2 regions of the Rhodococcus sp. NPDC055112 genome follow, and region 2 is predicted to be linked to the other one. Evidence: riboswitches for the same ligand, from Rfam matches in the RefSeq annotation. Region 2 holds a riboswitch; the other holds the start of a gene.
The links. Region 2 has a riboswitch for S-adenosylmethionine ahead of ACWFRB_RS20300 (bifunctional o-acetylhomoserine/o-acetylserine sulfhydrylase). Riboswitches for the same ligand answer to the same signal wherever they lie in the genome.
Positions count from the first base shown of each region.

Region 1 (3,880 bases), on a different contig from region 2:
CGGGAGCGGCAGGGTGTGCAGCACCGTCGCCCCGTCATCCGCCGACAGCTCCGTCCCGAGTTCGCGCACGATCGTGTACGGCTCCACACCCCCGAATGCGGGAACCGGGGTGCCCGCATCGACGATCGCGCTCCCCCACTCCCGCGTGACGGCCCCATCGCCCGCATTCCTGGCGATCCACCCGACCACGACGAAATTCCCATCCCGGTCGACCGCCTCGCTCGGCGGATAGAGCGGGCCCTGCGTGGTGGGGGTGAGTTCGTAGATCCTTGATTCTGCCGAAACCTGTTCTGTCATCGAAGACCTCGCTGTCCGGTGCTGGTGGTGGTGGGCAGCGGGCCGGCTCCGGCGAGGCCGGTGGTCCCGCCGCCGAGGATCCGCCACCGATCCCGCGCCGCACGCGCCAGGAGCACCGGATCGTCGCCGCGCAGCCCCGGGTGCCCGACCGCCTCGAGGAAGGCGAGGTCGCTGTCGTGGTCGCCGTACCCGTAGCTGTTCCCGGTATCGACCCCTAGCTCCACCAAGACCGAGGTGACCACCTCCGCCTTGGCCTGCCCGATCATCGGCCGCTCGACCTCGCCGGTCAGCACCCCCTGGCCGTCGATGACCGGGCGGCTCGCCACGATCCGGTCGGCACCGACGGCCTCCCCGATCGGCCCCAGTACAGGTGCGAACGAGCCGGACAGCAGCACGATCGCGGCACCGGCATCGCGATGGTCCCGCAGCGCGCCGAGGGTCTCCGCGTAGTACGGGGCGGCGGTGGACTCGAACTCCCGATACCACCGGCGACCCGATTCCTCCAGCTCGACGAGTGGCACCCCCCGAAACGTGCGGTAATAGCTCCGGTTCACCTCCTCCCGCGGCGCGCCCCCTGCCGCCTGCCGCCGCAATGCGTCGCGCAGTCGCGAGTACTCGCTACCGTCATCGCCCCGCTCCCACAACCAGTGCTCGAGGAAGGCGAACATGCTCTTGACGGTGATCAGTGTCTCGTCGACATCGAAGAAGGCGACCTGAGCGGGGCCCCGCTCGATGCCCGTCATGCGGTGGCCCCGAGGAAGGCCTCGATCGCCTTCGCCGCCTTGCGTCGCTCGATCTGACTGATCGTCGAGTTCTCCAGCGCGGCAAACGAGATCGTCGCGGTCGCGACGCTGCGGCCGAACTGGGTCACCTCGATGTCGATCGTGAACTGCAGCTTGGCCGGATCCTGGATCGAGACGGCTCCGAACCGGGCGCGCAGCGATGCGGGCAACGGGAACAGGAAGGTCTTGAACGACAGGTTGATCGAGTTCCAGACGACGTAGTAGTGCCGTTCGGGCGAGCGGTTGCCGTACTCGAGCTCGAAGGCCCCGAGGAACAGCTGCCGCGCCGCCTCGACGATCACCAGCCCCTGGACGTGCTCGCCGGTCTGGTGATCGATGAGCAGCTCGTTGTCCCCGTCGATCCGGAGGTCGGAGGTGAAGCTCCCGTCCTCGGCGCGCGCCAGGTTGGCGATGAGGACGTTGGTCTCCTGATACTTGTGCACGTGATGGCGCGGCGCCGGGGCGGCGATGTCGCCGAGCAGGCGAACCTCCGCGTCCGGGGCATGGATCGATGCGACGTGTTCGACGTATTCCTTGTCGTGCCGCTTGATCCCCTGCCCGAGCCTGATGGTCAGGTCGGTGCGCACGTTCCGGAACGCGCCGCCGCGCAGTGCGGCGACGAGACCCGAGACGGTGTGGACGCGTGTGCCATCGGCGAAGCCACGGAATCGGTCGGCGACGACGACCAGATCCGTGAGCGGGATCTCGGCTACGACATCGGCGGCCGGGAGCTGCGACGGAAGGGCTGCCGGGGCGAGCTGAACTGCGGACATGGGTATCCCCTTCGAGGACTGAATTGAGCGCTTATGGCGTCGGATGACCGCCATCCGGTCGTCACCCGGAGCACCCCGCCGCACTGGAGGGTTGCCGATCAGCGAGCCGGGGCTTGACGCTGATACTCATGACCGTGGACAGAAAATTAGGTCCACCCGAATCGCGCGTCAACCCAACCAACCGATTGGTTGCTGTGAGGTGGGGCTCAAGATTGCGATCGGGTAAGGGCGTCACACACCGGACACACCCGGACACTCCGCTACTCGACCGGGCCCGCCCTGGCCGCCGCGACGGCGTCACCGCCTCCGACGGCCGGTAGCGGCAACCGGGCCCCGACGGTCACCACCACGTCCCAGTCCTCGATCCGGCAGTCACGCACCGTCCCACGCATCCGCCCGGCGATCGTGGTCGCCGCGGCACAGGCCGCTTCGCTGCCGCGCTCCAGGGCGGCAGCGGCCGCGAGCGCAGCCAGGTCCGCGGCCGACTGGGCCCGGTGCCGCGCCGACACCGCCGAGCCGAGGTGGATCACCAGGGCCGCCACCGCGATCAGCGCCAGCATCGCCCAGCAGGCCAGGACGGTGGCCGCTCCCCGCTCGTCCCTCACCCGCCTGCCCCCCTCGGCCACGAATCCGACGGTGATCCGGCGGAACCCGAGTCCTCCATTGCGGCAACCGCTTCCGCGGAGACGTCGAGCGCAGGCAGCAGTGGCACCGCGACCCCGACGACCGCCGTGGCGAATCCGTCGACCTCCCGCACCGTGATCCGCGCGCCCGGCGGGGCAACCCGCTGCGCCGCGGGGATCGCCTCCGCCCGATCGCCCCGCGCGACGAGCCGGGCCGCCTCCCGCGCGGCGTCCACGCAGCGAACGTGCGCGGACACCGCGAGAAAGGAACCCAGGCACAGCACCACGACCACCGTGATCGAGGCGATCGCGATCGCGGCCTCCACCGTCACCGCACCGACATCGTTCAGACCGCGGTGTTCAGCGCCTTGTCGATGATCCCGGTAAGCGCCGTCACGATGGAGTCGCCCGTCACCACCGAATACAGCACCGCCCCGAATGCCGCCGCGGCAATGGTGCCGATCGCATACTCCGCGGTCGACATGCCCTCCTCGGCGGCCGCGGCGAGCAGCAATCGGGTACGCAGCACACCAATCCCCTTGGTTACCATGATGTTCCCCCCTCTCGATCACCGTCGCGGTATCTCCGCGACGGGTTCTCTCGGTCCTTCGGCTGCGCGGACTCACAGCACACCCCCGCTCAGCACCCGGGTGGCCAGACCGACCACAACCGGGACGATTCCGAGGCAGAGGAAGGCGGGCAGGAAGCACAGCCCGAGCGGGCCGCTGATCAGCACACCCGCCCGCTCGGCCGCGGCCACCGCCCTGTCCTCGAGCGCGAGCCTGCGCTGCGCCGCCAACTCGGACACCGCACCCGCGAAGGCCGCGCCGGACCGCGAGGAGCGACGAGCCATCCGCGCGAGCCCCTCGGTTTCCGAGTGCGCCGCCGCACGCTCCCAGGCGATCTCGGGCTCCGCACCGAGGGCCAGCAGGTTTGCGGCCGAGTCGAGCGCGCTGCCCAACGGCTCCGGAGCGGACATCGCAACCGCCTCCGCCGCAACGGCGACGGGCATCCCCGACTGCAGGCACGCCGCCAAGAGGTCGAATCCGGCGGCGATCGCCATGGGATCGCCGGCCTCGCGTCGCACTGCGCGCTCCGCCCGCCCCGAGGGCGACGCCACCGGCCCCCGCAGCCGCGTCGCCGCCGAGCCCGCACCGGGAGCGGCGAGCGCGGCGGCCGCGAACAGCACCGCCACCGCGGCGCTCATCGGGTCACCCGCCCGGTGATGCGGTCCGTCCAGAGCAGGCCGGCGCAGACGAACAACGTGCCGAGCATCAGCAGCATCCCACCGAGACCGCCGGACAGCAGCACCCGCAGCGGGCTCGCACCCATCAACTGGCCCAGCGCGATCCCCAGCAACGGCAGGCAGGCGAGCACCGCTGCCGTGGCCCTTGCCCCCGACAGT
Region 1 is NZ_JBSGTR010000032.1:18,652-22,531, reverse strand. It holds gene ACWFRB_RS15375 (hypothetical protein) at 1-297, opposite strand, end outside; gene ACWFRB_RS15370 (HAD family hydrolase) at 294-1,040, opposite strand; gene ACWFRB_RS15365 (AfsA-related hotdog domain-containing protein) at 1,037-1,852, opposite strand; SAM riboswitch class IV at 1,875-1,986, opposite strand; gene ACWFRB_RS15360 (Rv3654c family TadE-like protein) at 2,113-2,478, opposite strand; gene ACWFRB_RS15355 (TadE family type IV pilus minor pilin) at 2,454-2,807, opposite strand; gene ACWFRB_RS15350 (DUF4244 domain-containing protein) at 2,822-3,025, opposite strand; gene ACWFRB_RS15345 (type II secretion system F family protein) at 3,098-3,682, opposite strand; gene ACWFRB_RS15340 (type II secretion system F family protein) at 3,679-3,880, opposite strand, start outside.
Region 1: another riboswitch for S-adenosylmethionine. It lies ahead of ACWFRB_RS15365 (AfsA-related hotdog domain-containing protein); the one in region 2 lies ahead of ACWFRB_RS20300 (bifunctional o-acetylhomoserine/o-acetylserine sulfhydrylase).

Region 2 (3,880 bases):
CCGGACCAGGCCCTCCCCCGTCACCGCGAGCGCGACGTGGGCGAGCGGCGCCAGGTCACCCGAGCAGCCGAGGCTGCCGAACTCGGGAACCACGGGCGTGATCCCCGCCGACAGCAGCGCGGCGTAGGTGTGCGCCACCTCCGGCCGTGCCCCGGTGCGACCGGTCGCCAGCGTGGCCAGGCGCAGCAGCATCATCGCGCGCACCACTTCGCGCTCGACCTCAGGACCGCTCCCCGCGGCGTGCGAACGGATGAGGCTGCGCTGCAGCTGGGCGCGCAGCTCCGGCGGGATGTGCCGGGTGGCGAGCGCACCGAAACCGGTGGACACGCCGTACACCGGACCGAAGTCCCGCGCGAGTGCCTCGATGTGCGCCCTGGTTGCCGCCATGGCCGACACCGCCTGATCGGACAGCAGCACCGGGGCGCCGGAACGGGCGACGTGCAGCACCTGGCCGGGCGTCAGCGGGGCGACGCCGACCACGACCGGTTCGGGATTGTCCACCGCGGGCTCCTCCGTCGGGAAGCGAGCTGCTGCTCACATCCTCCCGCCGAATCGGTCGCGGCGCGGGGAAATCACCGTCAGGACGCCTGATGCACCAGTTCCGGCTCCGATTCCGGCGGCGGACGGACGAAGCGGAAGTAGGCGAGGGTGAGCAGGATCAGCCACACGGCCCCGACCACCAGTGCCACCCTGGTGTCCGCGTAGAAGGCGAGGACTGCGATCACGAAGACCAGGAAGGCGATCGCCAACATCTGCCCGTAGGGCCAGAACGGCACCGGGAACTTCAGCTCCGCCGCCTCCGCCGGATCCATCCGCTGCCGGGAGCGGTAGTGCGAGAGCAGGATCATCAGCCAGACGAAGATCGTGGCGAAGGTGGCGATGGAGGCGATCACGAGAAAGACGGACTCCGGGATCGCGTAGTTCAACAGCACCCCGACCAGCAGGGCCACGACCATGATGACCACCGTCATCCACGGCACGCCGTTGCGCGAGACCCGCCGCATGATCGCGGGCGCCTGCCCGCGTTGCGCCATGCCGAACATCATCCGGCCCGCACCGAAGATGTCGCTGTTGATCGCCGACAGGGCCGCGGTGATGACCACGATGTTCAGCACCGTCGCCGCCGGTCCGATGCCGAGGCCCTGGAAGATCTGCACGAAGGGACTGCCCTCGGATCCGATGCTCTGCCACGGGTTGATCGCCATGATCACGGCCAGGGTCAGCACATAGAACAGGATGATGCGCACCGGGACGGTGTTGATCGCGCGGGGAATCGTGCGCTCCGGGTCCTCGGCCTCGCCCGCCGTGACACCGATGATCTCGGTGCCACCGAAGGCGAACATCACGATCGCGAAACAGCCGACGAAGCCGCCGAACCCGGTGGCGAAGAACCCGCCGTCGGACCACAGGTTGCTCACTCCGGTGCCGGTGTCGTGGACCCCGAACCCGAAGATCAGGATCGCGACGCCCGCGGCGATCATCGCCACGATGGCCGCCACCTTGACCAGCGTGAACCAGAACTCGAGCTCGCCGAACACCTTGACGCTGAGGAGATTGATCGCGCCGATGAAGAAGACGATCGCCAGGACCCAGATCCACCGCGGCACGTCGGGGAACCAGAACCCCATGTAGACGCCGAACGCGGTCACGTCCGCGAGGCACACCACGATCATCTCGAACGTGTACGTCCACCCCGTCATGAACCCGGCCAGCGGCCCGAGGTGCTTGCTCGCGTACTCGCCGAACGAGCCCGAGACGGGATTGCTCACGGCCATCTCGCCGAGCGCCCGCAGCACGAGGTACACCGCCAGGCCGCCGATCAGGTAGGCCAGCAGCACGGACGGACCGGCCTGCTCGATCGCCGCGGCGGAGCCGTAGAAGAGGCCCGTGCCGATGGCGGAGCCGAGCGCGATGAATCGGATGTGCCGGGCGGTGAGACCTCGGGTCAGCGCCGTGGCGGCGGCTTTCACTATCGGTCTCCCTGCGAGCTACTCGAAACTCGGGCGATGCCCGGACTTGATGATTGCGACCCGCAGCCTAGCCCTGTAATGCAGGTCACCCGCTGTCGCCGGGTCCATGGCGGCGCCTCCGCCACACCGAAACGCCGCCCTCGCTTTCGACCGCTCGACCCGAGCCGCTAATATCGAGGGCGGTCATGAGTGCCAGCATCAAGCCCCGGCTAGCTGGTCGGCAACCCTCCATCCGCGGTGGGGTGCCCCGGGTGATGACCGGGTTGTCCGAGAAACAGTTCGGATGACAAGCGCGGGTCCGTCGGGACGGACCCACAAACCGGGCCACGACCCACCGGAGGTTCACCATGTGTTGTTGTCGCAGATAGGACCCAGTCTTGCCCCCTGGCGCCTGAGCTGCGCCGATCTCCCCCAATTTCTTGGAGTAGACAACACATGAGCGAGAACACCCCCGTCACCGACCCGACCGCTGCCTGGAGCTTCGAGACCAAGCAGATCCACGCGGGCCAGACGTCCGATGCGACGACCAACGCCCGCGCGCTGCCGATCTACCAGACAACGTCGTACACGTTCAACAACACCGATCACGCGGCGGCGCTGTTCGGGCTGGCCGAGCCGGGCAACATCTACACCCGGATCATGAACCCGACCCAGGACGCGGTCGAGCAGCGGATCGCCTCGCTCGAGGGAGGCGTGGCGGCGCTCCTGCTGGCCTCGGGGCAGGCCGCCGAGACGTTCGCCATCCTCAACCTGGCCGAGGCGGGCGACCACATCGTCTCCAGCCCGCGCCTGTACGGCGGCACCTACAACCTCTTCCACTACACGCTGCCCAAGCTCGGCATCACGGTCAGCTTCGTGGAGGACCCCGACAACCTCGAGCAGTGGCGCGCGGCCATCCAGCCGAACACCAAGGCCTTCTTCGGCGAGACCATCTCCAACCCGAAGAACGACGTCTTCGACATCCCCGGCGTCTCGGCGGTGGCGCACGAGAACGGCATCCCGCTGATCGTGGACAACACGGTCGCCACCCCGTACCTGATCCGGCCGCTCGAGCACGGCGCGGACATCGTGGTGCACTCGGCGACCAAGTACCTCGGCGGGCACGGCACGGCGATCGCCGGCGTCATCGTCGACGGCGGCAATTTCGACTGGACCCAGGGCAGGCACACGAACTTCACCACGCCCGATCCCAGCTACCACGGTGCGGTGTTCGCCGACCTCGGCGCGCCCGCGTTCGCACTCAAGGCCCGCGTGCAACTCCTGCGCGACGTGGGCGCAGCGGTCTCGCCGTTCAACGCCTTCCTCATCAGCCAAGGCCTGGAGACGCTGAGCCTGCGCATCGAGCGGCACGTCGAGAACGCGCAGCGGGTCGCCGAGTTCCTGCAGGCCCGCCCCGAGGTCACCTCGGTCGCATACGCCGGACTGCCCTCGTCGCCCTGGTACGAGCGCGGCCAGAAGCTCGCCCCGAAGGGTGCGGGCGCGATCGTGGCGTTCGAGCTGGCCGGTGGGGTCGACGCGGGCAAGAACTTCGTCAACGCCCTCACCCTGCACAGCCACGTCGCCAACATCGGCGACGTGCGTTCGCTCGTCATCCACCCCGCCTCCACGACGCACTCGCAGCTGACCCCCGAGGAGCAGCTGGCATCGGGCGTGACCCCGGGCCTGGTGCGGCTCGCGGTCGGCATCGAGGGCATCGACGACATCCTGGCCGATCTCGAGGCCGGTCTCGCGGCGGCGGCATCTTGACAGTGCGCTCCGAGTCAGACGCCCGTTCGGCGCGGCCTCCGCGGGGAGCTCTACCGGCCCTCGCGGGGTTCCCGCCGCCGAACGGGCGGCTGACGGGCATCGGCATCGGCCCGCTGGAGCTGGAGAGCGGTGTCGTCCTGCCCGATGTCACCCTCGCCGTGCAG
Region 2 is NZ_JBSGTR010000053.1:34,974-38,853, forward strand. It holds gene hutH (histidine ammonia-lyase) at 1-501, opposite strand, end outside; gene ACWFRB_RS20295 (amino acid permease) at 579-1,970, opposite strand; SAM riboswitch class IV at 2,152-2,269, shown strand; gene ACWFRB_RS20300 (bifunctional o-acetylhomoserine/o-acetylserine sulfhydrylase) at 2,406-3,716, shown strand; gene metX (homoserine O-acetyltransferase MetX) at 3,719-3,880, shown strand, end outside.